2 regions of the Nocardioides sp. DN36 genome follow, and region 2 is predicted to be linked to the other one. Evidence: riboswitches for the same ligand, from Rfam matches in the RefSeq annotation. Region 2 holds a riboswitch; the other holds the start of a gene.
What was found. A riboswitch is a leader RNA that binds a small molecule or an ion and turns the genes downstream of it on or off. The one in region 2 is predicted to bind cobalamin.
Positions count from the first base shown of each region.

Region 1: it holds a riboswitch for cobalamin, as region 2 does, so the genes downstream of both, ACZ43H_RS05760 (ribonucleoside-diphosphate reductase subunit alpha) here and ACZ43H_RS02600 (nitrite reductase) in region 2, are expected to answer to the same signal.

Region 1 covers NZ_AP043823.1:988,303-1,003,641, forward strand. Annotated here, with positions in the region: gene ACZ43H_RS05725 (ABC transporter ATP-binding protein) at 1-277, opposite strand, end outside; gene lipB (lipoyl(octanoyl) transferase LipB) at 363-1,094, opposite strand; gene ACZ43H_RS05735 (alpha/beta hydrolase) at 1,116-2,021, opposite strand; gene ACZ43H_RS05740 (hypothetical protein) at 2,090-2,494, shown strand; gene ACZ43H_RS05745 (hypothetical protein) at 2,491-2,646, shown strand; gene ACZ43H_RS05750 (response regulator) at 2,716-5,475, shown strand; gene ACZ43H_RS05755 (TIGR01777 family oxidoreductase) at 5,488-6,381, opposite strand; cobalamin riboswitch at 6,472-6,688, shown strand; gene ACZ43H_RS05760 (ribonucleoside-diphosphate reductase subunit alpha) at 6,821-9,253, shown strand; gene ACZ43H_RS05765 (ribonucleotide-diphosphate reductase subunit beta) at 9,250-10,278, shown strand; gene sucB (2-oxoglutarate dehydrogenase, E2 component, dihydrolipoamide succinyltransferase) at 10,579-12,390, opposite strand; gene lpdA (dihydrolipoyl dehydrogenase) at 12,442-13,821, opposite strand; gene ACZ43H_RS05780 (hypothetical protein) at 13,978-14,301, shown strand; gene ACZ43H_RS05785 (leucyl aminopeptidase) at 14,314-15,339, opposite strand, start outside.
Region 2 covers NZ_AP043823.1:339,329-354,667, forward strand. Annotated here, with positions in the region: gene ACZ43H_RS02530 (hypothetical protein) at 1-352, opposite strand, end outside; gene ACZ43H_RS02535 (DUF5679 domain-containing protein) at 495-653, opposite strand; gene ACZ43H_RS02540 (enoyl-CoA hydratase/isomerase family protein) at 846-1,640, shown strand; gene ACZ43H_RS02545 (PHP domain-containing protein) at 1,977-3,023, shown strand; gene ACZ43H_RS02550 (M48 metallopeptidase family protein) at 3,034-3,561, shown strand; gene ACZ43H_RS02555 (NUDIX hydrolase) at 3,498-4,097, opposite strand; gene ACZ43H_RS02560 (zinc-dependent metalloprotease) at 4,094-5,446, opposite strand; gene ACZ43H_RS02565 (molybdenum cofactor biosynthesis protein MoaE) at 5,514-5,981, shown strand; gene ACZ43H_RS02570 (hypothetical protein) at 6,028-6,297, shown strand; gene ACZ43H_RS02575 (YlbL family protein) at 6,351-7,403, shown strand; gene ACZ43H_RS02580 (PPA1309 family protein) at 7,400-8,053, shown strand; gene ACZ43H_RS02585 (UPF0182 family membrane protein) at 8,050-11,004, shown strand; gene ACZ43H_RS02590 (YhjD/YihY/BrkB family envelope integrity protein) at 11,017-11,868, opposite strand; tRNA gene ACZ43H_RS02595 (tRNA-Met) at 11,975-12,048, shown strand; cobalamin riboswitch at 12,441-12,624, shown strand; gene ACZ43H_RS02600 (nitrite reductase) at 12,681-13,526, shown strand; gene ACZ43H_RS02605 (precorrin-8X methylmutase) at 13,523-14,188, shown strand; gene cobJ (precorrin-3B C(17)-methyltransferase) at 14,185-15,339, shown strand, end outside.

The sequences.
Region 1 (15,339 bases), 650 kb from region 2:
TCGGCGACTCGACGACGGCACCGACCCGGCCGATGACCTGCGGCAGCCGCCGCGGCACCTCCTCGCCGAACAGCCGCATCGAGCCACGGGTGGCGCGGGCCAGCCCGAGCAGCATCCGGATGGTCGTCGTCTTCCCGGACCCGTTCGGGCCGAGGAAGCCGTGCACGCCGCCGTACGGCACCGCCAGGTCGAGGTCCTGCACCGCCACGCGCAGGGCTCCCGCGCGGGTGCGGAACTCCTTGCGCAGCCCGGTGGTCTCGATGACCAGCTCGCTCATGTCCGTCCCCCTTCGTGCCCGCGGACGACGGGCACGGGGGGAGATCCTGACAAGCGAAACCCGCTGGGACCGGCAGGACGCGCCGTCAGACCCCGGGAGAGATCAGCTCGATCCGGGGCCCGTGGGCGGGCTCGGGCCGCGGCTCGTAGTCCGGTGTCGCCGTGTAGGGCTCCCAGGACAGGAGGTCGGTGAGGTGACGCTCCACGCTGGGCAGCACCTCGGCCACGGTGACGTCGCGACCGAGCTCGGTGCTCAGCGAGGTCACGCCGGCGTCCGCGATCCCGCAGGGGACGAAGCGGTCGTACCACCCGAGGTCGACGTCGCAGTTGAGCGCGAAGCCGTGCATGGTGACGCCCCGGCTGACCCGGATCCCGAGCGCCGCGATCTTGCGCTCGGGCCCCTTCTCGTCCGCTCGCAGCCACACCCCGCTGCGCCCCGGCACCCGCGCGGTGGTCACGCCGAGGTCGGCGCAGACCGCGATCAGGGCCTCCTCGACCCGGCGCACGTAGTCGACGACCTTCACGTGGTCCGGCAGCGTGACGATCGGGTAGCCGACCAGCTGGCCGGGCCCGTGGAAGGTGATCTTGCCGCCGCGGTCGACGTCGATGACGGGCGCGCCGCCGGGGTCGGCCGGTCGCTCGTGGGGGTCGGTGCGCTTGCCGGCGGTGAAGACCGGCGGGTGCTCGAGCAGCAGGACGGTGTCGGGCTGCTCGCCCTCGACCACCGCGGCGTGCACGTCGCGCTGGAGGTCCCAGGCGGCGAGGTAGTCCACCGCGTCGTCACCGAGTCCGACGTTCCGGAAGGTCAGGTCGCTCACGGGCCCGACCCTACTCCCGGGCTATCGGGTCGCCGGGGGCACGTGTGCCCCGAGGAAGGCGAGCTGGTCCGGCAGCATCCGGCGCCAGTACGCCGCGTCGTGCGCGCCCGGCTCGAAGGTGCTGGTCACGTCCGCGTCGGGCAAGAAGCCGGCCACGTAGTCCTGCACGTCGCGGTAGAACGGGTCGCCGGTCCCGCAGTCGACGCGGACGGCGACGCCCTGCAGGTCGGACTGGTGGTCCATGACGGACCAGCGCTCGTACTCGTCGGGGGAGTCGAACCCGCTGGAGGACGCCTCGTCCGGGTCGGACCAGAGCGCCGGGCTGGAGGCGACGACCGCGCGGACCCGGTCGGCGCCGAGCAGGCCGGCGAGCCGCAGCGCGCCGTACCCACCCATCGACCAGCCGATCAGCCCGACGTGCTCGGTGAGCAGGCCGTGGTCGGCGAGCAGGGGCAGGAGCTCGTCGACGACCATCGCGCCGGCGTCCTCGCCGGAGGGGCGGGGATGCCAGTACGACGTGCCGCCGTCCACGGTCGCGATGGCGAACGGGGGCGTGCCGTCCGCGACCGAGGCAGCGAGGAAGCGGTCCAGCCCCATCGCCGGCCCGGTCAGGGTCGCGTGGGTCTGGCCGAGCGCGTGGAGCGCGACGACGACCGGCAGGGGGCCGTGGCGGCCGGGCGGTCGGAGGATCGACCAGCCGGTCGGGGCGCCGAGCCGGTGCGCGGAGACGAACGAGCCGGTGACGGCGCGGCCGGGCTCGATGTCCGGCACGACCCCCGCGTCCCCGTTCAGCCCGAGGTGCGCCTGGAGCCACGGTCGCCCCGGGAGCACGCCCTGCTCGACGCCGAGCGCCGCGCCCGCCGAGGCCGCGACGACGGCGGCGCCACCCGCCAGCAGGGCCCGGCGTCCCAGTCGCTTCTCGTTCACCCGGTCAGTGTGGGGCCGGCCTGTGGAGAACCCGCGGACGGACCCGCCGTACGGGGTAGGGAGACTGCATGGACACGTCTCGCCTGCTTCCGCGCACGCTCCTCGCCCTGCTGGTCCTCGCCGCGGTGGTCACCGCGGCCGCCGTGCTGACCGGCCTGGCCCGCGAACGGCTGTCGCCGGCCCACCCGGTCGTGGCCGCGGCCGCGACGCGGGACCCGGCGGCGGCCCTGCGGGCCTGGGACGTACGCCGGGCCCGGGCGTGGGCGCGCGGCGACGTGGCCGCCCTGCGGGACCTGTACGTGCCCGGCTCGGCCGCCGGGCGTCGCGACGTGGCCATGCTCGAGTCGTGGAACCACCGAGGCCTGCGGGTGCGCGGGATGCGGATGCAACTGCTGGCCCGCATGGCTCGCACTGGCGGACCCCTGGCGTCGACGTGCGCAAGCGTGGCCCGGCGCGGCTCGAGGTCGCGGTGACCGACCGGTTGGCGAACGCGGTGGCCGTGGGCGCGGGTCGCCGCGTGGTGCTTCCCCGGGACGAGCCGTCGACGCGCACCGTCGTGCTGGTCCGGGCGGCGGGGGAGTGGCGGGTCGCCGAGGTGCGTGACCGGCCCCGTCCGGCGGCGTGAACGGACGATCACCGACGAATCCGGGCACGTCGCGGACGCGGCGGCCCTCGGTGCGGAAGCATGCGGCACATGGAGGCAGTGGAGTCGTGGGTGGTGCGCGCCGTCCCGGACGGGTTGTGGGTCCTCGACGACGCCGGGCTGACGACGTACGCGAACGAGCGGATGGCCCGGATGCTCGGCCGCTCCCGCGCGGAGATGGACGGCCTGTCCGTCACGGACGCCCTCGACGAGGAGGGAGGCCGGGCCTTCCTGGCCCACCTCGACCGGCTCCGGGACGCGCGTGAGCCCGGAGCGGACCAGGAGCTGCGGCTGGTCCGGGCCGACGGGAGCTCCTTCTGGGCGCTGGTCAGCCACACGCCGCTGCTCGACGAGGATGGTCGCCACCGCGGCTGGCTGCACCGCCTGAGCGACCACACCGAGCAGCACCGGATCCTCGAGGAGCTGCGTCATCGCGAGGTGCAGCTCGCCGAGGCGCAGTCGATCGCGAGGATCGGCAGCTGGGAGAGGGAGGTCGGGGTCGGCGAGCTGCACTGGTCCGACGAGCTCTACCGGCTCGTCGGCAAGGACCCCGCGACCTTCACGCCCAGCGCCGAGCGGTTCTTCGAGCTGCTGCACCCCGAGGACCGCCCCGCGGCCGTGGCGGCGTACGAGGAGCTGATGGCCCACGGGGACGAGATGGAGATGGACACCCGTCTCTCGACCCCGGCCGGGGACCGGGTGCGCTGGGTCCGCACGCGCGCCCGCGTGGTCCGGGACGGCTCCGGCGCGGTCGTCCGCCTCGGTGGCACGGTGCAGGATGTCACCGAGAGCAAGGAGGCGGAGCAGGGCCTGGAGTTCCTCAGCGCGATGGCCGCCGCGGCCAACGAGTCGGACACGTTGGTCGACGTGCTCGTCGCCTCGGAGGCAGTGGTCCGCCCCTACGCCCGGTGGCCCGCGGTGCTCGTGTCCGCCCCCGACCCCACCGACGCGCGCGAGCTCGTGCACTTCCCGACCGGCTGGAACGAGTACGACGAGGACGTGCTGGCCGCCGCCCGCGACCTCGCGACCCGGGCTGTCGCCGAGCGCACCGTCGTCCAGGCGCCGGGGCCGGATGGCGCCGTGCTGATCGCCGGCCCGGCCCTGGCCGGCGAGCGGATCGCCTGCGTGGTGGTCTCCGACACCGGGGTCCGGGAGGAGGCGGCCGCGTCCGACGTCGGGATCTTCGCCCAGACGCTGGTGCTGCTGGCCCACGTCTCGGAGCGCGAGGAGGCCGGCAAGGCGCTCGCCGCCGCGCGCGACGACGCGCTGGCCGCGTCCCGGGCCAAGTCGGAGTTCCTCGCCACCATGAGCCACGAGATCCGCACGCCCCTCAATGGCGTCATCGGCCTCAGCGAGCTGCTCAGCCGGACCGACCTCACCGCCCACCAGCGTCGCCTCGCCGAGGGGGTGGACCAGGCGGGCCGCTCGCTGCTCGCGCTGGTCAACGACATCCTGGACCTGTCCAAGATCGAGGCGGGTCGCCTCGACCTGGAGGAGGTCGACTTCGACCCCCGCAGCATCGTCGAGCAGAGCGTCGGGCTGGTGGCGGAGCGGGCCGGCGCCAAGGGCCTCGAGCTCGTGGTGGCCAGTGCGGAGGAGATGCCGTCGATGGTGCGCGGCGACCCCGTCCGCTTCGGCCAGGTGATCACCAACCTGGTCTCGAACGCCGTGAAGTTCACCTCCGTCGGCGAGGTCGTCGTCCGCGCCGGCGCCGGTCCCGAGGGGGTCCGGGTCGAGGTGCGCGACACCGGCATCGGGATCGAGCCCGACGCGCAGCGCCAGCTCTTCACCGCCTTCTCCCAGGCCGACAGCTCGACCACGCGCGAGTACGGCGGCACCGGGCTGGGGCTCGCGATCAGCAAGCGCATCGTGGAGGCGACCGGCGGCGAGATCGGCGTCGTCAGTGAGCCGGGTGTCGGCAGCACCTTCTGGTTCACCACGCCGTTCGCGGACGCCACGGCGGCGTCGCTGCCGACGGGGTCGACCCTTCAGGACGCGGTCGCCGGCCTGCACGTGCTCGTCGTGGACGACAACGAGACCAACCGGTTCATCCTGCGCGAGCAGCTCGAGGCCTGGCGGGTGCACGTGACGGTCGTGGAGTCGGCGTACGACGCCCTGGTCGAGCTCGACGCGTCCGTCCGCCACGACCAGAGGTACGACGTGGTGCTGCTGGACTACATGATGCCCGGCGCCGACGGCGAGCAGCTCGCGCGGATCATCCGCGCCGAGGAGCGGCACCGCGACACCCGCCTCGCGCTGCTGTCGTCCGCGGTCGAGCCCGCCGCCGAGTGGCTCGCCGACGCGGGCCTCGACGCGTTCCTCGGCAAGCCGGTGCTGCCCTCGCGCCTGCTCGACACCCTGGCCACGCTCGGGGGCCGCGGTGAGCCGCGCCTGGCCGCGCCGCTGCCGATGAGCGACGGGACCGCCGAGTCGCGCGGGCGAGTGCTGGCGGTGGAGGACAACGAGGTCAACCAGCTGGTCGCCGAGGGGGTGCTGCGCGGGCTGGGCTACGACGTCGTGATCGCCGACAACGGGGCCGCCGGGGTGGCCGCGCTGGCCGACGAGCCCGACGGCTTCGACACCATCCTGATGGACTGCCAGATGCCGGTGATGGACGGCTTCGACGCGACCCGCGCGGTGCGCGCCATGCGCGGCGACGGCCGCCGGATCCCGATCATCGCGATGACGGCCGCGGCGACCGCGGAGGAGCGGGACCGCTGCCGGGACGCGGGGATGGACGACTTCCTGACCAAGCCCGTCGTGCCCGCGCTGCTCGAGAGCACGCTGGCGCGCTGGGTGCCCGTACGCTGAGCCCGCGGGCGGTCAGCCGGCGAGCCCGGTGCGCAGCACGGCGTCCACGTCGCGGTCCCGGAACTCGTAGCCGGACTCGGCCAGCGCGGCCGGCCGCACGTTGAGCGAGCCCAGCAGCTCGGGCGCCATCCGGCCCGCGCCCACCCGGAGCGCGGTCTTCGGCACGAAGACGATCGCGGGACGGTGCACGGCCGCGGCGAGCGCCTTGGTGAACTCGGCGTTGGTCGGGGTCTCGGGGCAGCAGAGGTTGAACGGTCCGCTGGCGGTGGGGTGCTCCGCGAGGTGGGCCACCGCGCCCACCCAGTCGCGCAGCGAGATCATCGCCATGTACTGCTTCCCGTCGCCGAGCCGCGCGCCCAGCCCCGCCCTGAAGAGCAGCCGCAGCTGCTTGAGCGGCTCGCTGCGCCGGTCCATCACCGGCGAGGTGCGCAGCACGCAGACGCGCGCGCCGGCCTCCGTCGCCGGCGTGGTCGCGGCCTGCCAGTCCCGGGTCACCTCGGTCAGGAGCGCGTGCCCCCGGCTGTCGGAGGCCTCGGTCAGCACCTGGTCCCCGTGGTCGCCGTACCAGGAGATGCCGTTGCCGGCGAGGAACGCGGGCTTCGACTCCGTCTCGGCGACGGCGCGGGCGAGCACCCGTGTCGTGGTCACCCGGCTCTCGCGCAGCTCGCGCGCCCACCGCGACGAGTGGGGGTTGCCGGCCGTCGGCGTCCCGGCGAGGTTGACCACGACGTCGGACTCCTCGATGACGTCGCGCTCGTAGGTGCCGGCGTACGGGTCCCACGTGGACTCGTCCGGCTCCTGAGCGGGCCTGCGCACCAGCCGGGTCACCAGGTGCCCGCGCTGACGCAGCTCGTAGCCGAGGTTGCTCCCGAGGAAGCCGGACGCGCCGGCGATCACGATCCGCATGACGACAGCCTGACAGGCCACCGCAACACGGCCGGGCGTTCTTCGACACGCCGACACAAGATGTGGTGCCGGTGATCGGCGTACGCCACTGGATATGGTGCTCGTGCTGGTCCGGAGCGTCGCCTGCAGGTGGCGCTCCGGGGCAAGAGGGAACCCGGTGCGAGTCCGGGACTGCCCCGCAGCGGTGAGTGGGAACGAACGCCGTCACACGCACTGGCTCCGCACCATGGAGCTGGGAAGCGACGGTCAGTAGGGGTCGAGAGTTGTGCCCACGAGTCCGAAGACCTGCCAGCGCCCGCGCACGACCTGTGCGCGGTTCGTCGCGGACCTCGCGGGTGGGTCGCACGACAGCACGGGCGCGCCCTCGAACCGGACGCGTCCGCGTCGTCGTCTCCTCGCAGGTCCCCGGCACCCGGCGAGCTCGCGAGGAGAGAGCAGCATGACCCAGACGACCCAACCCACCGTGCGCACCACGATGACGGTGTGCAAGCGCAACGGCGACCGTGAACCGGTCGACCTCAACAAGATCGTCCGCGCGGTCGAGCGCTGCGCGACCGGCCTGTCGCACGTCGAGCCGCTCACCGTGGCGACGCGCACCATCTCGGGCCTGTACGACGGCGCCACCACTGCGGAGCTGGACCGGCTGTCGATCCAGACCGCGGCCGAGCTGACCGCGAACGAGTCGGAGTACTCCCGGCTGGCCGCCCGGCTGCTGGCGGCGTACGTCGAGAAGGAGGTCGCCGGCCAGCAGATCGCGTCCTTCAGCCAGTCCGTCCGGCTCGGTCGGCTCGAGGGGCTGGTCGGGGACGCCACCGCCGACTTCGTCGAGGCGAACGCCCGCAAGCTCGACCAGGCCATCGACACCGCCAACGACCTGCGCTTCGAGTACTTCGGGCTGCGCACCGTCTACGACCGCTACCTGCTGCGCCACCCGGAGACCCGGCTCGTGGTCGAGACCCCGCAGTACTGGCTGATGCGGGTCGCCTGCGGGCTGGCGACCACCCCCGCCGAGGCGATCGAGCTCTACCGGCTGATGGCCTCGCTGGCCTACCTGCCGAGCTCGCCGACGCTGTTCAACTCCGGGACCCGGCACACCCAGATGTCGTCGTGCTACCTCGTCGACAGCCCGCGCGACGAGCTGGAGTCGATCTACGCCCGCTACGGACAGGTGGCGGCGCTGTCGAAGTTCGCCGGCGGCATCGGCATCTCGTTCTCGCGGGTGCGCTCCCGCGGGGCCCTGATCCGCGGCACCAACGGCCACTCCAACGGGATCGTGCCGTTCCTGCGCACCCTCGACGCCTCGGTGTCGGCGGTCAACCAGGGCGGCCGGCGCAAGGGGGCCGCGTGCGTCTACCTCGAGCCGTGGCACCCCGACGTCGAGGAGTTCCTCGAGCTGCGCGACAACACCGGCGAGGACGCCCGGCGCACCCACAACCTCAACCTGGCCCACTGGGTGCCCGACGAGTTCATGCGCCGGGTCGAGGCGGACGAGGAGTGGAGCCTGGTCGACCCCGATGCCGCGCCCGAGCTGCCGGACCTGTGGGGCGAGGAGTTCGACCGGGCCTACCGGGCCGCCGAGGCCGACGGTCGCGTCGTACGCCGGGTGCGGGCGCGTGACCTCTACGCGAAGATGATGCGCACCCTCGCGCAGACCGGGAACGGCTGGATGACGTTCAAGGACGCGTCCAACCGCACCTGCAACCAGACCGCGGTGCCGGGCAACGTCGTGCACCTGTCGAACCTGTGCACCGAGATCATCGAGGTCTCCAGCGACGCCGAGACCGCGGTGTGCAACCTCGGCTCGGTCAACCTCGCCCAGCACCTGCGTCCGCTGGTCGAGGAGCGAGCGTCAGCGAGCGTCTCGAAACCGAGGGAGCTCGACTGGGACAAGCTGCGCGCCACCGTGCGCACGGCGGTGACCTATCTCGACCGGGTCATCGACATCAACTACTACCCGAGCCCGGAGTCGGCGGCGTCGAACCCGCGCTGGCGGCCGGTGGGCCTGGGCTGCATGGGGCTGCAGGACGTCTTCTTCGCGCTGGGGCTGCCGTTCGACTCCGACGAGGCTCGGGAGCTGTCGACCCGGGTCGCGGAGGAGATCTACCTCTCCGCGCTCGAGCGCTCGGCCGAGCTGGCCGCGGTGCACGGTGCCCACCCGGCGTACGCCGACACCCGCGCGGCGCGGGGCGACCTGCAGCCGGACCTGTGGGGCGTGACGCCGACCCAGACCGAGCGCTGGGCCCGGCTGCGCGAGCAGGTGTCGGAGCACGGGTTGCGCAACTCGCTGCTGGTGGCGATCGCGCCGACCGCCACGATCGCCTCGATCGCCGGCTGCTACGAGTGCATCGAGCCGCAGGTGTCGAACCTCTTCAAGCGCGAGACGCTGTCGGGGGAGTTCCTCCAGGTCAACGCCGCGCTGGTCCGTGAGCTGCGCTCGCGAGGCCTGTGGACCAACGAGGTGCGCGAGCAGGTGAAGCGGCAGGAGGGATCCGTGCAGGGGATCGCCGCGATCCCCGAGGACGTGCGGGTGCTCTTCCGGACCGCGTGGGAGCTGCCGCAGCGGGCGCTGGTCGACATGGCCGCGGCCCGGCAGCCGTACGTCGACCAGAGCCAGTCGCTGAACCTGTTCCTGCCCAGCCCGACCATCGGGAAGCTCAGCTCGATGTACCTCCACGCGTGGAAGGCCGGGCTGAAGACGACGTACTACCTGCGTTCGCGGCCCGCGACGCGCATCCAGCAGACGACCGTCGGTGCCGCGCGCGCCGCCGTCCCCGATCAGGAAGCGGTCGCCCTTCGAGACGGCTCCTCCGTCGCCTCCTCAGGAACCACCTGCTCCCTGGAGAACCCCGAGACCTGCGAGGCCTGCGAATGACGACGACCACGGACACCACCGACACCAGGATGCTGCTCGACCCGGGGATGAACCTCACCCTCCGGCCGATGCGCTACCCGCACTTCTACGAGCGCTACCGCGACGCCATCAAGAACACCTGGACGGTCGAGGAGGTCGACCTGCACACCGACCTCAGGGACCTCGCGAAGCTGTCCGCCGCCGAGCGGCACCTGGTGTCGCGGCTGGTCGCGTTCTTCGCCACCGGCGACACGATCGTGGCGAACAACCTGGTGCTCAACCTCTACCAGCACGTGAACTCGCCCGAGGGCCGGCTCTACCTGTCGCGGCAGCTGTTCGAGGAGGCGGTGCACGTGCAGTTCTACCTGACCCTGCTCGACACCTACGTCCCCGACGAGAAGGAGCGGCACGAGGCCTTCGCCGCCGTGGACAACATCCCCTCGATCAAGCACAAGGCGGACTTCTGCTTCCGCTGGATCGACGAGCTGTTCGACGTGCGCCGCCTCGAGACGAAGGAGGACCGGCGCAGCTTCCTGCTCAACCTGATCTGCTTCGCGGCCTGCATCGAGGGGCTGTTCTTCTACGGTGCCTTCGCCTACGTCTACTTCCTGCGCTCCCGCGGGCTGCTCAACGGGCTGGCCTCCGGGACGAACTGGGTGTTCCGCGACGAGTCGATGCACATGGCCTTCGCGTTCGACGTGGTCGACACGGTGCGGGCCGAGGAGCCCGACCTGTTCGACGACGAGCTGGCGGCCCGGGTGCGGGAGATGGTCACGGAGGCGGTCGACGCCGAGGCGCAGTTCGCCGAGGACCTGCTCGGGCAGGGTGTGGCGGGTCTGTCCACCGCCGACATGCGGTCCTACCTGGAGTACGTCGCCGACCAGCGCATGGAGCGCCTCGACCTGCCCAGGATCTACGGCTCGAAGAACCCGCTGCTGTTCATGGAGCTGCAGGACGTGCAGGAGCTGTCGAACTTCTTCGAGCGCCGGGTCTCGGCGTACCAGGTCGGGGTCACCGGCCAGGTCAGCTTCGACGACGACTTCTAGGAGATAGTCCGGCACGTTTCTGACGTCCCGGGGCACGCCGAGTCGGCGCTGATGTACCCCCGGCAGTACGCCGAGTCGGCGCTGGTTGACCAGCAGATGTGTCAAGCAACGCCGACTCGGCGCTGAAGTACCCCGGGCAGTACGCCGAGTCGGCGCTCGTTGACCTCAGCGGTACGCCGAGTCGGCGCTGGTTGACCAGCATGAGCGTCAAGCAGCGCCGACTCGGCGGGCACGAGCCCCGGTGACGTGCACGAGGCCCCGGCGACCTTGCGGTCACCGGGGCCTCGTGTCAGGTCGTGCTCAGACCTCGAACTGGCCGGACTCCAGGCGCTGCTTGACGTCCTTGAGGAACCGGCCCGCGTCCGCGCCGTCGACCAGCTGGTGGTCGTAGGACAGGGACAGGTAGACCATGTAACGGACGGCGATCGTCTCGCCGAGGTTCGGGTCGTCGATGACCACCGGGCGCTTGACGACCGCGCCGGGGCCGAGGATCGCGACCTGCGGCTTGTTGATGATCGGGGTGTCGAAGAGCGCCCCGAAGCTGCCCAGGTTGGTGATCGTGAAGGTGCCGCCGGACAGCTCGTCGGGGCCGATCTTGTTGGTGCGGGTGCGCTCGGCGACGTCGGCGATCTTCTTCGCCAGCCCGGCGATCGACAGGTCGCCCGCGTCCTTGACCACGGGGGTGAGCAGGCCCTTCTCGGTGTCCACCGCGAACGCGACGTTCTCGCGGTCGAAGTAGGTGACCTCGCCGGCCTCGGTGTCGATCGTCGCGTTCAGCGACGGGTGCACCTTCAGCGCGTCGATCGCTGCCTTGGCGAAGAACGGCAGGTAGGTCAGCTTCACGCCCTCGCGGGCCAGGAAGTCGGCCTTCGCCGCCTCGCGCAGCCGCGCGATGTTGGTGACGTCCACCTCCATGACCTGGGTCAGCTGGGCCGAGGTCTGGAGCGACTCGACCATCCGGGACGCGATGATCTTGCGCAGTCGCGACATCTTCTCGGTCTTGCCACGCAGCGGCGACGGGGTCGTCGGCGCAGCGGCAGGCGCGGAGGACGCAGCGGCCGGTGCCTGCGGGGCGGCGGCCGGCGCGGGCGCCGGGGCCTCCTTGGCCTTGGCGGCCTCGAGCACGTCCTGCTTGCGGATCCGGCCGCCGACGCCGGTGCCGGTCACGGTCGACAGGTCGACGTCGTGCTGGGTCGCGAGCTTGCGGACCAGCGGGGTGACGTAGCCGGCCTGCTCGCCGCGGTCGGAGCTCACGGTGGCCTCCGGCGCAGGGGCGCTGGCGGCCGGCGCCTGCTGCGGCTCGGGCTCGGGCTGCTTCTGCGGCTCGGGCGCCTTCTCCTCCTGCTTCGGCTCGGGCTTGGGCTCCGGCTCCGGCTCGGGCGCCTTCTCCTCCTGCTTCGGCTCCGGCTCGGGCTCCGGCTCGGGGGCCTTCTCGGCGGGCGCGGCGTCCTTGTCGCCGATGACGGCCAGCTCGGCGCCGACCTCGACCGTCTCGTCCTCCTCGACCTTGATCTCGAGCAGGGTGCCGGCGACGGGGGAGGGGATCTCGGTGTCGACCTTGTCGGTGGAGACCTCGAGCAGCGGCTCGTCGACCGCGACCTCCTCGCCGACCTTCTTCAGCCAGCGGGTGACGGTGCCCTCGGTGACCGACTCGCCCAGGGCGGGCAGGGTGACCGACGTGCCGGAACCGCCGGAGGGCTTGGTCTCGGCTGCGGGCTTCTCTGCCTCCTCGGCGGCCGGGGCCGGCTCCTCGGCAGCGGCGGGCTCCTCGGCCTGCTGCTCCTCGGCCTGGTCCTCGGCGGGCTGCTCGTCCGCCTGCTCCTCCGCCTGCTGGGCGGACTCGTCCGAGCCGCCGGCGTCGCCGGCGGACTCGCCCTCGTCGCCGATCATGGCGAGCACGGCGCCCACCTCGACGGTGTCGTCCTCCTGCGCCTTGATCTCGAGCAGGGTGCCCGCGACCGGCGAGGGGATCTCGGTGTCGACCTTGTCGGTGGAGACCTCGAGCAGCGGCTCGTCGACGGCGACGGTGTCACCGACCGACTTCAGCCAGCGGGTGACGGTGCCTTCGGTGACGGACTCGCCGAGTGCCGGCAGGTTGACTTCGGTGGCCATGGAGTTCCTTCGCTCGCGTCTCTTCGTGTGGAGTTCTGGTGGTGGTTCGGGTCAGGAGTGGGCGTGCAGGGGCTTGCCGGCCAGGGCCAGGTGGGCCTCGCCGAGGGCTTCGTTCTGGGTCGGGTGGGCGTGGACCAGGGGAGCCACGTCCTCGGCGTGCCCCTCCCAGTTGTAGATCAGCTGCGCCTCACCGATCAGCTCGCCGACACGATCGCCGACGAGGTGGATGCCGACGACCGGGCCGTCCTTCTGGCGCACCAGCTTCACGAAGCCCTGCGTCTTGAGGATCTGGCTCTTGCCGTTGCCCCCGAGGTCGTAGGTGACGGTCTCGATGCCGTCGGCGCCGTACTTCTCCGAGGCCTTGGCCTCGTCGAGCCCGACGGAGGCGATCTCGGGGTGCGAGTAGGTGACGCGCGGGATGCCCGCCTCGTCGATGGGCTGCGGGTCGAGGCCGGCGATGTCCTCGGCCACGAAGATGCCCTGCTGGAAGCCGCGGTGGGCCAGCTGAAGACCGGGGACGATGTCGCCGACGGCGTAGACGCCGTCGAGGTTGGTGCGGCAGCGCTCGTCGGCGAGCACGAAGCCGCGCTCCATGGCGACGCCCTGCTCGTCGTAGCCGAGGCCGTCGGTCGACGGGCCGCGGCCCACCGCCACCAGCAGGAGCTCCGCCTCGATGACGTCACCACCCTCGACCGTGACGGCGACGCCGGTCTCGGTGTGCTTGACGCTCTGGAAGGGAGTGCCGGTGCGGAAGTCGATCTTGCGCTTGCGGAAGGCCCGCTCGAGGGCCTTGGAGGACGCCTCGTCCTCGACGGCCACCAGCCGGGGGAGCGCCTCGACGATCGTCACGTCGGCGCCGAAGCTCTTCCAGACACTGGCGAACTCGCAGCCGATCACGCCGCCGCCGAGCACGATCACCGAGGAGGGCACCCGGTCGAGGCGCAGCGCGTGCTCGGAGGTGATCACCCGCTCGCCGTCGATGTCGAGGCCGGGCAGCGACCGGGAGTAGGAGCCCGAGGCCAGCACGACGTGCGTGCCGGAGTACGTCGTCCCGCCGACCGTCACCTGCTTGGGACCGGTGAGCCTGCCCTCGCCCTCGATGACGGTGATGCCCCGGGACTTGATGAGTCCGCTGAGGCCCTTGAAGAGCCGGGAGACGACGCCGTCCTTGTAGGAGTTCACGCCGTCCATGTCGATGCCCTCGAGCGTCGCGCGGACGCCGAACTGGGCGGACTCGCGGGCCGAGTCGGCGACCTCCGCGGCGTGCAGCAGCGCCTTGGTCGGGATGCAGCCGACGTGCAGGCAGGTGCCGCCGAGGTTGCCCTTCTCGACGAGGCCGACGGTCAGCCCGAGCTGGGCTGCGCGCAGGGCGCAGGCGTAGCCGCCGGAGCCTGCGCCGAGGATGAGTACGTCGTAGTCGGCGTCGGCCACGCTGGTCCTTCCGAGTGTTACGGGCGATTGTCGGCCCCATCTTTGCACTTCTGACAACCGTGTCCACACCGGCCTTGAGCGACTGGTGAGTAGCAACGAGGCACAATCGGTGGCATGGGTTTGTTCGACCGCTTCCGCCGTGGCTCAGGTGCTCGCATGAGCCGGCCTGCTCGTGACGCTGCACGCACCGGCTCGACGCGCGTCCGCGCCGCGAGCCGGGTCGACGAGCAGCACCTCAACGAGTGGGTCGCGGCGCGGCGAGGTGTCGAGGGCTTCGTCGAGCCGCGCACCGCGGTCAGCGACGTGACGCTGCTCCTCGTCGCCCACGACGGTGAGTGGACCCGGCGTCGCGTGCCGTCGGTCGACTGGGCGCACCGCTTCTGCAACAGCCACCACGTGCCGTCGTACGACGCCGCCGTGGTGGGCGTGCCGCAGCGGATGCGCGACTACAACCGCCGCCGCAAGCAGCAGGGGCTCTGATCGGTCGACCGCTCAGGCGAGCGTGCGCGCGTAGTCGACCAGGGTGGCCACCGCGACACCGGTGCCGCCGGCGGTGGTGTGGCCCCAGGCGCTGCCGGAGTTGAACGACGGTCCGGCGATGTCGAGGTGCGCCCAGGGCAGGCCCGCGGTGAACTCCCGCAGGAACGCCGCGGCGAACAGCCCGCCGCCCCAGCGGACCCAGTCGTGCTGGGCGAGGTCGGCGATCTTGCTCGAGGTGATCCGCTCGCTCATCACCTCGGGGATCGGCATCGGCCACATCGCCTCACCGGCCGTCTCCGCGGCGGCCAGCACGTCCTGCACGACCTCCTCGGAGCCGAGCACGCCGGCGACCCGGTCACCGAGCGCGACCACCATGTGTCCGGTCAGGGTGGCGACGTCGAGGATGACGTCCGGCGCCTGCTCGGTGGCGCGCACCAGCGCGTCGGCCAGCACCAGGCGGCCCTCGGCGTCGGTGTTCAGCACCTCGACGGTCTTGCCGCCGTACATGGTCAGCACGTCGCCGGGTCGGATCGCGGAGCCCGACACCATGTTCTCGGCCATGGGGGCGTACGTCGTGACCCGGACCGGCAGCCCGAGCTCGGCGATCGCGAAGGTCGCCTGGACGACCGCGGCGGCACCGGCCATGTCGGACTTCATCTCGCCCATGCTCTGCGCCGGCTTGATGGTCAGGCCGCCGGAGTCGAAGGTGATGCCCTTGCCGACCAGCGCGAGGTGCTTGGTGGCGCCCTTGGGGGCGTAGGTGAGCTCGACGAGGCGGGGCGGGGCGGACGAGCCGGCGCCGACGCCGAGGATGCCGCCGCAGCCGAGCTCGGCGAGCTCCTTCTCGTCGAGAACCCGGATCCCGACCTTGGGAGCACCGCGGCCCTTGGTGAGCTCCTTGGTGGCGGCGGCGACCGCGTCCGCGAACTTCGGCGGGGTCAGGTCGCCGGGCGGGGTGTTGACCCAGTCGCGGGTGCCGGCGACGGCGCGGGTCACGATCCGGGCCTCCTCGAAGGCGGTGACCGTCTCCTTCTTGCG
Region 2 (15,339 bases):
CGAACTGCGCGAAGGCTGCGGCCGCCGCGCCCCGGTCCTCGGCCGAGCCGAGGGTGGCGTCGCGGACCGCACCGTCCACCACCAGGCCGCGCGCGGCCAGCTCGCCGACCAGGCGCCGCGCCAGGGGGGAGCCCAGGTCCGGGGTGACGCCGGTGCGCAGCTCCTCGAGGAGCCGCCGGGTGAGCGGCTCGTCGGGCAGCACCAGGACGTGGGGCGGGTCGATCCCGACCTGCAGGTGCCGGTCGTCGCGGCGGACGACGTGCAGGCCGGGCCGCAGCGCGGGTCGTCGGGGGAGAGGCGGAGCCGGGACCGGCCCCGTCACTCCTGGGTCGTGGAGGTGGTCACCGGGCATGCCCGGCAGGTTGGCACGACGGCGGTCCCGGTCCGGGGCGTCGTCCACAGGGTTCCGCAGGACGCAACACGACGGCGGCGCCGCCCCGGTCCACAGACCGGGCGACGCCGCCGTACGAGCTCTGGGGGCTGATCGGTGAGGATCAGGCCTTGCCGAGGATGCGGTTGAGGTTGGTACCGCAGACGGGGCACACGGCCTTGGCCATGCGGGTGCCCTTGTCGTTGACCTTGACCTCGCCCTCGGCCTCGCGCTTCTCCTTGCACTTCACGCAGTAGAACTCGCCGCTCCAGGTCTCCGCCATGACGGCCTCCTTGCCTTTGTATTCTTCGGTCGTCGCGACGGGGTAACACGAGGGAAGCCCGTCGGAGCCCGACAGCGGGTGCCGTCGAACCGCCTCGACCCTACGACACGCCTGCGCTCAGGCGTAGCAGGCGCACCGTTCAGCGTGAACCGGGTCACGGCAGCCGTGGTCCACGCTCACTAGTTTGTGCCCATGCCTGAACTCACCCACCTGCGCCTCGACCGCCCCCGCGTCGGCGTCGCCGTGCTCACCCTGGACAACCCCGACCAGCGCAACGCGATGTCGGAGGAGATGACCGCCTCGTGGGTCGCGGCCGTCGACGAGCTGGCCGCGGACGCGTCGGTGCGGGTGGTCGTCGTGACCGGCGAGGGCTCGGCGTTCTGCTCCGGCGGTGACACCTCCTGGATCGCGAGCGAGCCCGACGCCTCGGTGGACCACCTGCGCAGCCGGATGCTCGCGTTCTACCGGGCATGGCTCTCGATCCGGAAGCTGGAGGTGCCGACGATCGCCGCGGTCAACGGCCCCGCCATCGGCGCCGGTCTCTGCATGGCGCTGGCCTGCGACCTGCGGTACGCCGCCGCCGGCGCGAAGCTCGGCGCACCGTTCGTGAAGCTGGGGATGCACCCGGGCATGGCCGGGACCTGGCTGCTGCCGCACGTCGTGGGCGAGGCGCACGCCAAGGACCTGCTGCTCACCGGCCGGGTGGTCGACGCCGAGGAGGCGCTGCGGATCGGGCTGGTGTCCCGGGTCCTGGACCCGGCGGCCTTCCACGAGGAGGTCCTGGAGGTCGCCGGGGGGATCGCGGCGACGGCCCCGATCGCGAGCCGGCTGACCAAGCTCGCCCTGGCCGACGGGGGCCACGCCGACATCGAGAGCTGCCTGCAGTGGGAGGCCATGGCGCAGCCGGTCACGCTGGCCACCGAGGACCTGCAGGAGGGCATCCGCGCCGCCCGCGAGCGGCGGGCCCCGGTGTTCCGGGGGGTCTGAGCGCCGGCGCCCCTGCCCGCCCCGACATGCAGAAGGGCCCCCTGCCCGCCTCGCGACACTTGCCTTCCCCTTGCGAGTGTCGGTCGACGGGCCGGGGGCCTCATCTGCGGGCAACGCTAGGAGGCGGGGCGTGGCCCGGTCAACGCCCGCTGACCACAGCCTGTGGACAACGTGTGGACAACCCTGTGGGACACGCAGGGCGACCGGTGGAGAACGGGACTTTCGTCCTGGGACCAGCCTGTGGAGGACACGCCCGGGCGGACGTCGTACGCTGCGCTGACCAGCGGTGATGTCGTCCACCGGCTGTGGAGAGAAGAAAGTTCGGAGGTGCACGGCGTGTCGCAGCGACGGGGGTCGTACGACGCGGGGCCGGTGGCCGCGCTGCGCCGGATCGCGTTCCTGCTCGAGCGGGGCCGCGAGGACACCTACAAGGTCAAGGCGTTCCGGGGCGCGGCGGCGGCGATCCTGCCGATGTCCGACGACGACGTCCGGGCGGCGGTGGACGCGGGGACGCTCACCGACCTGCCGGGCGTGGGTGCGAGCTCGGCGAAGGTGATCGCCGACGCGGTCCAGGGGGTGCTGCCGGAGCGGCTGGCCCGCCTCGAGGAGGAGCACGCCGGGCCGGTCGCCGCGGGCGGGCTGGAGCTGCGGGCGGCGCTGCGCGGTGACCTGCACTCGCACTCGGACTGGTCGGACGGGGGCTCGCCGATCGAGGAGATGGCGTTCACCGCGATCGAGCTGGGCCACGACTACCTCGTGCTCACCGACCACTCGCCGCGGCTCACCGTCGCGCACGGCCTCAGCGCCGAGCGGCTCACCCGGCAGCTGGCGGTCGTCGACGCGGTCAACGAGCACCTCGCGGGCTCCGGGTTCACCCTGCTCAAGGGCATCGAGGTCGACATCCTCGACGACGGGGGCCTCGACCAGACCGACGAGATGCTCGGTCGCCTCGACGTGCGGGTCGCCAGCGTGCATTCCAAGCTGAAGATGGAGCCCGCGGCGATGACGCGCCGGATGATCGGCGCGATCCGCAACCCCCGGATGAACGTCCTGGGCCACTGCACCGGCCGCCTGGTGACCGGGAACCGAGGCACCCGGCCGGGGTCGCAGTTCGACGCGAAGGCGGTCTTCGAGGCCTGCGCCGAGCACGACGTCGCGGTCGAGATCAACTCCAGGCCCGAGCGGCGGGACCCACCGACGAAGCTGCTCGAGCTGGCCCGGGACACCGGCTGCCTGTTCTCGATCGACAGCGACGCCCACGCACCCGGTCAGCTCGACTTCCTCGGCTACGGCTGCGAGCGCGCCGAGCAGGCGGGGATCGACCCGGATCGCATCGTCAACACCTGGCCGCAGGAACGCCTCCTGGCCTGGGCGAACGGCTAGGTTTCGCACCATGGGACAGCCGGAGGTGGAGGTGCGCCGCAGCAAGCGGCGTCGTCGTACCGTCTCCGCCTACCGCGACGGTGACCGCATCGTCGTGATGATCCCGGCCTCGCTCAGCCGCGCCGAGGAGGCGGAGTGGGTGCAGACGATGCTGGCCAGGCTGGAGCGGTCCGAGCAGCGCCGCTCGCCCTCCGACGACGGCCTGATGCAGCGGGCGCTCGCGCTGAGCGACCGCTACCTCGGGGGGCTCGCGACGCCGGAGTCGGTGCGCTGGGTGGAGAACCAGAGGTCCCGGTGGGGCTCCTGCACCCCCGGCGACCGGACGATCCGGCTCTCCGCGCGGTTGCGGGGGATGCCGTCGTGGGTGATCGACTACGTGCTCGTGCACGAGCTCGCCCACCTGCTGGAGTCCGGCCACGACGACCGGTTCTGGTCCTGGGTGGACCGCTACCCGCAGGCCGAGCGGGCCAAGGGCTACCTGCTGGGCTGGTCGGCCGCCGCGAAGCTGGACCCGCCGCCCAGCGGCGACGCCGACTGAGCCCGGGCCCGCGCCAGGGCGACCAGCTCCACGAGCTCCGGCTCGGGGTCGGGGAGCGAGTCGACCGGCCACCAGCGCACGTCGAGGGACTCCTCGCTCACCGCGTGCCGGCCGTCCGCCGGCACGACGGCCAGGAAGCGTACGTCGAGGTGGTGGACGTCGCCGGTGGGGCCGCAGAAGGGCACCTCGTGCTCGCTGAGCTGGACCGGGACGGGGTCCACCACGAGGCCGGGGAGCCCGGACTCCTCCCGCGCCTCGCGTGCGGCGGCGCCGGCGAGGGTCCGGTCCCCGGGCTCGCAGTGGCCGCCGAGCTGGAACCAGCGCCGGGCCTTGGCGTGCAGCGTGAGCAGCACGTGGGTGGCGTCCTCGTCGAGCACCACGGTGCTGGCGGTCAGGTGGTCGGGCCGGCAGGCGCGGGTCATCCCGTCGGGGTGCGCACGCAGGTGGGCGGCGTACCGCTCGCGCAGCGCCTCCTGGGCGGGCGAGGGTGCCGCCCAGGCCTCGAGCACGGCCAGGGCGTCGGCGTGGAGGCTCACTCCTTCGGGGCCTCGCCGGACCCGTCGCCGCCGTCGAGCAGGTCGCGCAGCGCGGCGTCGAAGTCGTCGTCGCTGAGCTCCTCGGGGGCGGTGGCGTCCTCGCGGAAGCCGAGCGGGTCGTCGAGGTCGGCGGCCGTCGGCAGCAGGTCGGGGTGCATCCACACGCCGTCGCGTGCCTCGATGCCCTGACGGGTCCGCAGCGAGCCCCACAGCGTGGAGGCGTCGCGCAGCCGACGGGGCCGCAGCTCGAGGCCGACCAGGGTGGCGAACGTCTGCTCGGCCGGCCCGCCGGCGGCGCGCCGGCGGCGGAAGGCCTCCTGCAGCTTGCCCGCGCTCGGCATCCGCTCGTGCGTGGCCTGGCCGACGACCTCGTCGACCCAGCCCTCGACCAGCGCGAGGGTCACCTCGAGGCGCTGGAGGGCGGCGGTCTGGGCGGGGGACTGGGGCAGGTCGAAGAGACCGCCCTCGAGGAGCTGCTGCATCGACTCGGGGTTGGTCGGGTCGATGCCGCGCATCTGCTCCTCGACCCGGCTCTGGATGCCCTCGGCGTTGATCTCGATCCCGCGGGCGTAGTCGGCGACGGCGCCGATGAGGTGCTCGCGCAGCCACGGCACGTGGGCGAAGAGCCGCTGGTGGGCGGCCTCGCGCAGGGCCAGGTAGAGGAGCACGTCGTCCTCGGTGACGTCGAGCCCCTCGGCGAAGGTCGCCACGTTGGTGGGCACCAGCGCGGCCCTGCCCGCCGGGGCGAGCGGCAGGCCGATGTCGGACACGCTGAGCACCTCGCCGGCCAGGCCGCCGAGGCCCGAGCCGATCTGGGAGGCGAGCATCGCGCCGACGGCCTTGCCGAGGATGCCGAGCACGGGCCCGGACATCGCCCGGGCCTCCTCGGGGATGGCGCTGCCGAGCGCCGCGACCGAGCCCTCGGCGATCGGCTCGACGAGGACCTTCCACACCTCGGTGGTGCCGACGATCCACTCGGCGCGGCTCCAGGCCGCGGTCGAGGTGACACCGGAGGGGAAGGTGGTGGTGTCGTCGAGCCAGTGGTCGGCGAGGCGCAGGGCGTCGGCCACCGCGTCCTTCTGCTTCTGGGTCGGCGTCGGGTCGGGGGTCTGGGCGGCCAGCTTGCGGGCGGTGTCCAGCGCGACGTTCCAGTTGAGCGGGCCGTCGTACGGCTGCATCAGCGACTGGATCTGGCCGAACAGCGCGGACAGGTCGGGCATCTGGCCGGGGCCGCCGCCCAGGGCGCCACCGAGGCCTGCGCCGAAGAGCTGCTCGAAGGGCGTGCCCTTGAAGGGGTTCTGGCCGCTGTCCTCGGGCTCGTCGGGGGTCTCGCCGGGGTTCGTGCTCATGGGGCAACGGTACGCGGCGGCGGAAGGCCGGTCCCGCCTGCCTGCGCCGTGCCCTAGGGTCGGGCCCGTGACCGACTCAACCGTGGGATCCACCGGCGGCTCGGCGGCCGCCGACGCCGTCGTCCGGCTCGTCGCGCTGCGGGAGACGCCGCTCGACGTGGCCGAGGTGGTGGCCGCGCTCGACGACGAGGCCAGCGGGGGCCTGACGCTGTTCATCGGCCGGGTCCGCGACCACGACGGCGGTCGGGACGTCGACGGCCTCGACTACTCCGCGCACCCCTCCGCCGAGGCGAAGCTGCGCGAGGTGTGCGACCGGATCGCCGAGGAGTACGACGTGCACGGCGTCGCGGCCGTGCACCGCACCGGCACCCTGGCCATCGGCGACATCGCCGTCGTCATCGCGACCACCGCCGCCCACCGGGGCGAGGCTTTCGACGCCTCGCGGGCCCTGATCGACACCCTCAAGGCGGAGGTGCCGATCTGGAAGCACCAGCGGTTCGGCGACGGCGGCGAGGAGTGGGTCGGCTCGCCGTAGGGCGCGTCGGCCCGGTCCGGGCGGTGGAAGTACCTACCCTGAGCGGGTGGAGATCCTGTTCTGGCTGGTGCCGCCGGTCGTCGTCACCGTGGTGGCGATGCTCTGGGTGAGCTGGCTCGGTCGCGAGGGGCGCGGTGAGGTCGATCGCGACGTGGCCGTGCGTCGGCTGGCCGAGGCGATGCAGCGCGAGCCGAAGCGGCCCACGCCGTACTCCGCCCGCACGCCGGTTCGCGACCGCAGCACCGGCATCGCGGTGCGGCCCTCGCGCGCGCCGCGTCCGGCGCCGGGCGAGCCCCGCGGGCGTCGCGTCTCCTGAGGCGTGCCGACCGGGGGACGGGCGCGGTTGGCCGTGGGTGAGAGGCTACGGCCATGACGCAGCGCACCCTCGCCGGCCTCCTCGCGGCTCCGCTGCTCATCGGGCTGTGGGTCGCGGCCGCGACCGAGCCGCTGCCCTTCGTCACCTACGAGCCCGGCCTGACCGTCGACGTGCTCGCCGAGACCCAGGGCCAGGAGATCATCCAGGTCCAGGGCCACAAGGTCTACCGCGACGACGGCGAGCTGCGGATGACCACGGTCTACGTCTCCCAGCCGCGTCCTGCCAAGGTCACCCTCGCCGAGCTGATGCGCGACTGGATCAGCCCCGACGACGCGGTCTACCCCTACAAGGCGGTCTACGCCCCCGACACGACGACCGAGCAGAACCGGCGCGAGGGCGCCGTCGAGATGGTCTCCTCGCAGGACTCGGCGGTGGCGGTGGCCCTCGACGAGCTGGGCTACGACGTCAAGCCCGCCACCGAGGTGCTCAGCGTGCTCGACGGGTCGCCCGCGGACGGCAAGCTGCAGGTGCGCGACATCTTCGTCTCCGTGGACGGCCAGAAGATCTCCTCGCCCGACGACGTGGTCAAGGCCGTCCAGGGGGTGCCGGCGGGCCAGGACGTGGACGTCGTCGTACGCCGCGACGGCAAGAACACCCGCGTCACGGTGACCCCGGAGGAGAAGGACGGGAAGCCCACCATCGGGATCCAGCTCGGCACCGGCTACGAGTTCCCGTTCAAGGTCTCGGTCAACATCGACCCCGCCATCGGTGGCCCCAGCGCCGGGCTGATGTTCTCGCTGGGCATCTACGACACGCTCACCCCGGGCTCGCTCACCGACGGCGAGACGATCGCCGGCACCGGCACCGTCGACGGGACCGGCAAGGTGGGCCCGATCGGCGGCATCCAGCAGAAGATCGTCGCCGCCCGGGACGCCGGCGCGAAGCTCTTCTTCGTCCCGCCCGACAACTGCAAGGACGCCCTGGGCGCGCCGAACGGCGACATGCGCCTGGTGAAGGCGACCACGATGCACGACGCCGTCACGGCCCTCCAGGCCTGGGACGACGACCACGACGCTGACCTGCCGTCCTGCGAGGAGGACTCGTGACCGAGCCGGAGCACCGCCCTGAAGCCGACCCGCGTGAGGCCGGCCCGGGGGAGGCCGACCCGGGGGAGACCAGCCCCGAGCTGAGCCCCGAGCTCACCGCCGACCTCGACGTGGACCCCGCGCTGGCCGCGGCGGTCCTCGAGATCGAGTCGCACATCGCCGAGGGCGGGTGGGACCAGCCGGCCCGCCTCTACGCCCTGGTGGAGACCGCGGCACTGGTCGAGCACGAGCCCGCGCTGGCCGCGGCGATGGGCCTGGACGCCTCGTCCGCGCGGGGCTCGCTGACGCCGGTCGAGCAGGACCAGCTCGCCCCCGACCGACCGCTCGAGTCGGTGCTGGAGTCGATCGTGTGGCCGGCCGGTGTGGCCGGGTGCGCGGCCGTCGTGGAGCGGCTGGTGCTGCCCCCCGACGCCGACGCCCAGATCCCCGAGGACCCGGCCGGTGCCGAGGAGTACGCCCGCGAGCACCCGGACCGGCAGGAGGTCCGGATCGTGGCCGGCGCGACCCGCGCGGGATCGACGTACTGCGCGCTGCGGCTGCGCGCCCACGACGACGCCGCCTCGGTGGTGGGCGGTGCCGACCTGGTCCCGGCCCTGCTGGAGCTGCTGGGCTCGACGCTGGTCGACGACGACGGGGAGGAGCCCCGATGAGCGAGCTGTTCGACGACGACCCGCGGGACACCCCGCCGCCGACGCGGCAGCGCCCCCGGCGCTCGCGGGCGCTGATCATCACCGCGGTCGTCGTCATCCTCGCGTTCTTCGGGCTGACCACGTTCGCCGGCGTCTACACCGACCGGTTGTGGTACCGCAACGGCGGCTACTCCGAGGTCTTCAGCACGCTGTTCTGGACCAAGACCGGCCTCTTCTTCGTCTTCGGGGCGCTGATGGCGGCGGTCGTCGGCGTCAACGTCTACCTCGCCTACCGGCTGCGGCCGATGTTCCGGCCCAACTCCCCGGAGCAGACCGGCCTGGACCGCTACCGCGACGCGGTGACCCCGATCCGCACCTGGCTGCTGGTGGGCGTCTCCTTGGTCCTCGGCAGCTTCGCCGGCTCCTCCGCGGTCGGCCAGTGGCGCAACTACCTGCTGTGGCGCAACGGCGTGCCGTTCGGCAACAACGACGCCTACTTCGGCAAGGACATCGGCTTCTACGTCTTCGACCTGCCCTGGCTGCACTATCTGGTCGACTTCACGATGGCGGTCACCGTGGTGGCGCTGCTCGCCGCCGCGATCGTGCACTACCTGTACGGCGGCATCCGGCTGCAGACCTCCCACGACCGGCTCTCCGGCGCGGCGCAGGCGCAGCTGTCCGTGCTGCTCGGGGTGTTCGTGCTGGCCAAGGCCGCCGACTACTACCTCGACCGCTTCGACCTGGTCACCCGCTCCGGCGGGCTGATCACCGGCATGACCTACACCGACGACCACGCGGTGCTGCCGGCCAAGAACATCCTGATGGGCATCGCGGTCATCTGCGCGGTGCTGTTCTTCCTCAACGTGTGGCGACGGACCTGGCTGTTGCCCTCGGTCGGGCTGGCGCTGCTCGCCCTCTCGGCGGTGCTGCTGGGCCTGATCTGGCCCGGGATCGTCCAGCAGTTCCAGGTCAAGCCGTCGGAGGCGGACAAGGAAGCGCCGTACATCGAGAAGAACATCGACGCGACCCGCCAGGCCTACGACCTCGAGGACGTCCAGGTCGACTCCTACTCCAGCAACCCGACCGCGTCTCCCGGGCAGCTGCCCGGGTTGAGCCGCGCGACCTCCTCGACGCCGCTGGTGGACCCGCAGCTGGTGCGCCAGACGTTCGAGCAGAACCAGCAGGCCCGTGCCTACTACTCGGTGGCCGACGTGCTCGACGTCGATCGCTACAAGCTCGACGGCATCGACCGCGCGCTGGTGCTCGGCGTGCGCGAGCTCGACCAGGCCGGCATCCCCGACGGGGACCGGAACTGGTCGAACCTGCACACGGTCTACACGCACGGCAACGGCATCATCGCGGCGTACGCCAACCAGCGTCCGGCCGACAACTCCGCCGAGGCGACGAGCATCCAGTGGGCCGAGGGCCAGCCGACGTCCGACGAGCCGCAGGCGCAGAACGCGCTGGGTGACTACCAGACGCAGGTGTACTTCGGGGAGTCGAGCCCGGACTACTCGATCGTCGGCAAGCCCGCCGACGCCAAGGACGTGGAGCTCGACCTGGGGGAGACAACGTCGAACGGCGAGGCCCCGGACCGCTACACGACGTACGCCGGCAAGGGAGGTGTCCCGATCGGGAACTTCTTCAACCAGCTGATGTACGCCGTGAAGTTCAGCGAGCCGAACTTCCTGCTCTCCGGGCGGGTCAACGCCGACAGCCAGGTGCTCTACAACCGCAGCCCCCGCGAGCGGGTCGAGAAGGTCGCCCCGTGGCTGACCATCGACTCCGACCCGTACCCCGCCGTGGTCGACGGACGGATCCAGTGGATCCTCGACGGCTACACCGCCACCGACCGCTACCCCTCGGCGGAGCGTGAGTCGTTCACGACGATGATCGACGACTCGCTGCAGGACTCCTCCGGGCTGCGGACGCTGCCGACCGACGAGGTCAACTACATGCGCAACGCGGTCAAGGCGACCGTGGACGCCTACGACGGCACCGTCACCCTCTACGAGTGGGACGAGAGCGACCCGATCCTGAAGGCGTGGGAGAAGGCCTTCCCGGGGACCGTGAAGCCGAAGGCGGAGATCCCTGCGGACCTGATGGACCACCTGCGCTACCCCGAGGACCTGTTCAAGGTGCAGCGCTACCAGTTCGCGCGCTACCACGTCACGAACGCCAGCGACTTCTACCAGGCCAACAACCGGTGGGCGGTCCCCGAGGACCCCAACTCCAAGGGCAACCTGCAGCCGCCGTACCGCCTCTTCGTGGACCAGCCGACCGCGTCGGGGGACACCTCGAGCACGTTCTCGCTGACGTCGGTGTTCACGCCGTACAACAAGAACAACCTGGCGGCGTTCGTCTCGGTCGACTCCGACGCGACCTCGAAGACCTACGGTCAGATGCGGGTGCTGCAGCTGGCCGACCAGCAGACGCAGGGTCCGGGACTGGTCGCCAACGACTTCGCGTCGAACAACGACGTCCGCGAGAAGCTGCAGCCCTACCAGCTCGGTGGCGCGCCGCCGATCTTCGGCAACCTGCTGACGCTCCCGGTCGACGACGGGCTGATCTACGTCGAGCCGGTGTACGCCGTGCGTGCCGGGTCGACGTCGGGCTACCCGATCCTGCAGTTCGTGCTGGTCTCGTACGGCGGGGAGGTCGGCATCGGCCGGACCCTCGGCGAGGCGCTCGGTGACGCGCTCGGGGTCACCGACGGCGGGAACCCGCCGCCCTCCGGCGGGAACAACGGTGGTGGCAACGGCGGCAAGGGCAACCAGGGCGGCGACCAGCCGCCGGCCTCGGTGAGCGCCCAGATCCGCTCGCTGCTCGACCGTGCCGATCAGGCGTTCGCGGACGCGGAGACCGCGCTGGACAACCGCGACACCGTGACCTACGCCAAGAAGGTCGAGCAGGCCCGCAAGCTCATCGCGCAGGCCGTGGCGCTGGCGGACCAGCAGAAGGCCACCGGCTGAGGCTCGGGGGGTTCAGGCGTCGTCGGCAGCCGGCATGACCGGCTGCCGGCCCGCCAGCCAGCTGCCCACGTGGGCGCCGACGACTGCGCTGGCGACGACGAGGAACGCGAGCACGACCAGCCAGGAGACGATCGCGATCGCGACGCCGATCACGCCGTATCGCTCGGTGTTCTTCTCCAGCAGCACGGGGAGCCAGATGGCGCCTGCCCAGGCGGCCAGCGCCTGGCCGATCGCGCTCACCGCAGCTCCGGGGAGCAGCAGGCTCCAGGGGGCCCGACGACTGAGCAGCAGCCAGCCGACCAGCGACCACGCCAGGACGCCGACCGCCAGCTCGCCGGCGAGCGTCCCGAACCGACCGGGCGTCACGCTGCCCACGAGGCTGCTGACCCACGCGGTGGTCGTCACGGTCGCGGCGAGGAGAATGGCACCGGCCATCCCGTAGAGGCTGCGCAGGGGTGCGCGCGAGGGCAGGCCCCAGGCCGTCTCGTAGCTGCGCTGCAGCGAGCGGGCGAAGCTCGAGAGCGACACAAGCAGGACCAGGAAGCCGAGGATCGACGTGCTTCCGCCGGCGTCCGGCGGTCGGGTGAACAGCTGACGCACGGCGTCCGCAGCGTCGCCCTCCAGCCCGAACCGGTCGATGAGCCAGGTCCCGACGGCGGTCGAGTCGCTGCTGGAGGCCATGGTGGCCAACACGATCAGCAGGGGCACGAGTGCGATGAACGCCTGGCCGGCCAGGTTCAGTGCCCGGTCGCGCAGGTTGCCCCGGTAGAGCGCCAGCGCCAGCCGGCCCACCCTCGTGGACTCCAGGGTGGACTCGAGCTGGCGAAGGCGCGGGTCCGCGCGCCACTCGGCGAGACCCTTCATGGGCTCCCACGCTAGGTGCGTCGGGGCTGCCCGCCTTCGTCCTGCGCGGGTGAGGGGACCCCGATTTGGCGCTCCCGCACCCGTCCCGTACTGTTGTGTTCACCGACGCGGGGTGGAGCAGCTCGGTAGCTCGCTGGGCTCATAACCCAGAGGTCGCAGGTTCAAATCCTGCCCCCGCTACTGAAAACTGGCCCGTGACCTGCGGAAACGCAGGTCACGGGCCACTGGTCATTTGAACCATTACGGCTTGTGTCGCGCTTTCGTGACCCAGAAACCCCGTTGGTCGCGAAGCGAGGCGCGGCCCGACGGGGCCCGAGTGACGACGCGGTCCATAGCCAGCGAACCGAGGCGTGACCGGAATGGCGCCGATGTCCCGGGCCGTTGGAGGCGCGGCGGACTTAGCCCGCGCGGGATCAGATGTCGTAGTTCTCGTTGGCTCTCGTTGTCTTCCAACCTCTTCCATTGCCTGGTCAGAGCGGTCCCGGCGATGGCCGATCCGCACACTGACAGCCCTGCAGCAAGCGGGGCGGAGGTCTCCGCGGGTTCGCCCTATCGGTCGCGTGAGTGGGAGGCGCTAGTGTGTGGGCGCCAGTCGTACTCCACTCGTGGAGTCAGGGAACCCGGTGAGATTCCGGGACTGACGCGCAGCGGTGAGGGTGACGGGCGAGGCAACACGCCACTGGAGCGATGCTCTGGGAAGGTGCCTCGCACCGGTTGATCCCGAGTCCGAAGACCTGCTGGCACTGGTGACAACCGTCGCCAGGTCGTACGTGGACTCCGCGACAGGGTCCCTGACCAGATAGGTCCTGGCAGTGTCAGCCTCCCGCACTCGCGCCGACCGGTGTCCTGGCGCCCTCCGGCCGTGGCGGGCTGCGGACGGCCTTCTCGTACGGCTTCGGCTGATCGGGGGCAGGGTTCCCGCGAGAGCGCTGAGGTCGCTCGTCGAGGTCGCTGAGGAGTACGGCGACGGACGCGTGCACACGACGTCGCGGGCGAATCTTCAGGTGCGCGCCTTCCCCGGCTTCGAAGGCCGGTTGTCATCCGAGGCGCTCGCCGCCCTCGAGCGAACGGGCCTCCTGCCGAGCAGGACCCATGAACTGGTCCGCAATGTGATGGTGTCGCCGCAAACCGGTTTGGCCGGGGGTCGCGCCGACCTCCGAGCGGTTGCACGTGAGCTGGACGACCGGTTGTGCGCTGACCCGGATCTCGCGGCCCTGTCGGGCCGGTTCCTGTTCGTGCTCGACGACGGACGCGGCGATCTACTGGCTCGCAGCTGCGACCTGGGGCTGGTCGCGCTGGACTCGACCTGGGCTCAGCTACGGATCGGGACCGGGTGGGGGGCGACCGTGGAGCTCGCGGAGGCGGCAGGGCGGATCGCGGAGCTGGCGCATGAGTTCGTCGTACGCCGAGGGCGCGGGCCGGGAGCGGCCTGGCACGTGTCGGAGCTGGCCGAGGCCCTCGCCGTACAGAGAGCGTCCGATCCAGGCCTCCCTGACCCGGCGGAACCGTTGCCATTCGGGGCAGTGCCCGGTGGGCGTCATGTCGAGGTTTCCGAGACCGGTCTCGACCAACAGGTCATCGAAGACCTGACCGCAGCAGTTGATCACGTGATTGTCACACCGTGGCGTGGCGTGCTCATTCCCGAGGAGAGCAGATGACCAACCTGCGCAGGCCAACGCGCCACTACGAGTACGTCGACTCCGGACCCGCCATCTATGTCGACTCCTTCGCCACCATCCGGCGAGAGGCCGACCTGCGGGCCGTGCCGGCCGATGCCGAGAAGCTCGCCGTCCGCATGATCCACGGCAGCGGGCAGGTCGACCTCGCTGATGACTTGATCGTGCATCCGCAGATGGTGTCGACTGCCCGGGCCGCGCTGGAGTCGGGCGCGCCGATCCTGTGCGATGCGACCATGGTCGCGACCGGCGTCACCCGGAGCCGACTGCCGAAGGACAACGACGTCGTCTGCCTGCTCAACGACCCGCGGGTGCCCGGGCTGGCCCGCGAGTGGCGTACCACCCGTACCGCCGCCGCCGTCTCACTGTGGAGGCCGCGACTAGACGGTGCCGTTGTCGCCATCGGCAACGCTCCGACTGCACTGTTCCACCTACTGGAGATGATTCTCGACGGGGGCCCACGACCCGCGGCGATCGTGGGCTGCCCGGTCGGCTTCATCGGTGCTGCCGAGTCCAAGCAGGCTCTCGTGGACCTCCACGCCGAGCACGGCATCGACATCCCCTACGCGACCGTCCGCGGCCGTCGCGGTGGATCGGCGATGACCTCGTCAGCACTCAACGCTCTCGCGCAGGAGGCAGAATGACCGGCCGTTTCACGGTTGTCGGCATCGGCCCCGGCGACCCGGAGCTCATGACGCTGAGAGCCGCTCGGATCATCGGCGCGTCCGACGTCGTCGCGTACCACGCTGGCGTGAAGAAGAAGTCCCACGCACGCCGCATCGCCGACGGCGTCATTCCGGCCGACGCCATCGAGGAGGAGCTGCGCTACCCGGTCACCACCGGCACCACGGACCACCCCGGTGGGTATGTCGGGGCGATGGCCGACTTCTACGAGTCCTGCGCGGTGCGGCTCTCGGATCACCTCGACGCCGGTCGCGACGTGGTTCTGCTCTCGGAGGGCGATCCCCTCTTCTACGGCTCGTCGATGTACCTCCACGACCGGTTCAAGGAGATCTACCCGACCGAGGTGGTGCCGGGCGTGCCCGCCTTCGCGGCGGCGACAGCGGCGATCTCTGGTAGCTCTGGCCCGCTGGTTCGACAGACAGACGTCCTGACCGTCCTCCCCGGAACCCTGCCCGAGCCGGAGCTTGCGAGACGGCTGGCGGACACGGAAGCCGCCGTCATCATGAAGCTCGGCCGGACGTTTCCGGCCGTGCGCTCAGCGCTGGCGCAGGCCGGGCGGCTCGAGGGCGCTTGGTACGTCGAGCGGGCGTCGCAGTCCGAGGAGCGTTGGCTGCCCGTCGCCGAGGTCGACCCGGACTCCGTGCCCTACTTCTCCCTGATCGTCGTCCCCGGCGACACGGCCAACCGGCCGACCGCTGACCGGCTGCGCGCTCGCGACGCGGAGCCCAGTGGATCCGCCGCGACACACGACGGGCGGACCGCTGAACTCCTGGTCGTCGGCCTCGGTCCCGGCCCCGACCACTGGCTCACGCCAGAAGCCTCGGCGGCGTTGGGCGAGGTCGACCACGTGGTCGGCTACGCCCCGTACGTGGCTCGCGTCCCGCCGCGTGCCGGACTGACCCGCCACGCGTCGGGCAACACCGTCGAGGTCGACCGGGCTCGTGTCGCGCTCGACCTGGCCAAAGCGGGGGAGAGGGTCGCGGTCGTCTCAGGCGGCGACGCTGGCGTCTTCGGGATGGCAGCAGCCGTCTTCGAGGCGGCCGAGGACCCGGCGTACGCGGGCGTGCCGATCCGGGTGCTGCCAGGGGTCAGCGCCGTGCAGGCGGTGGCC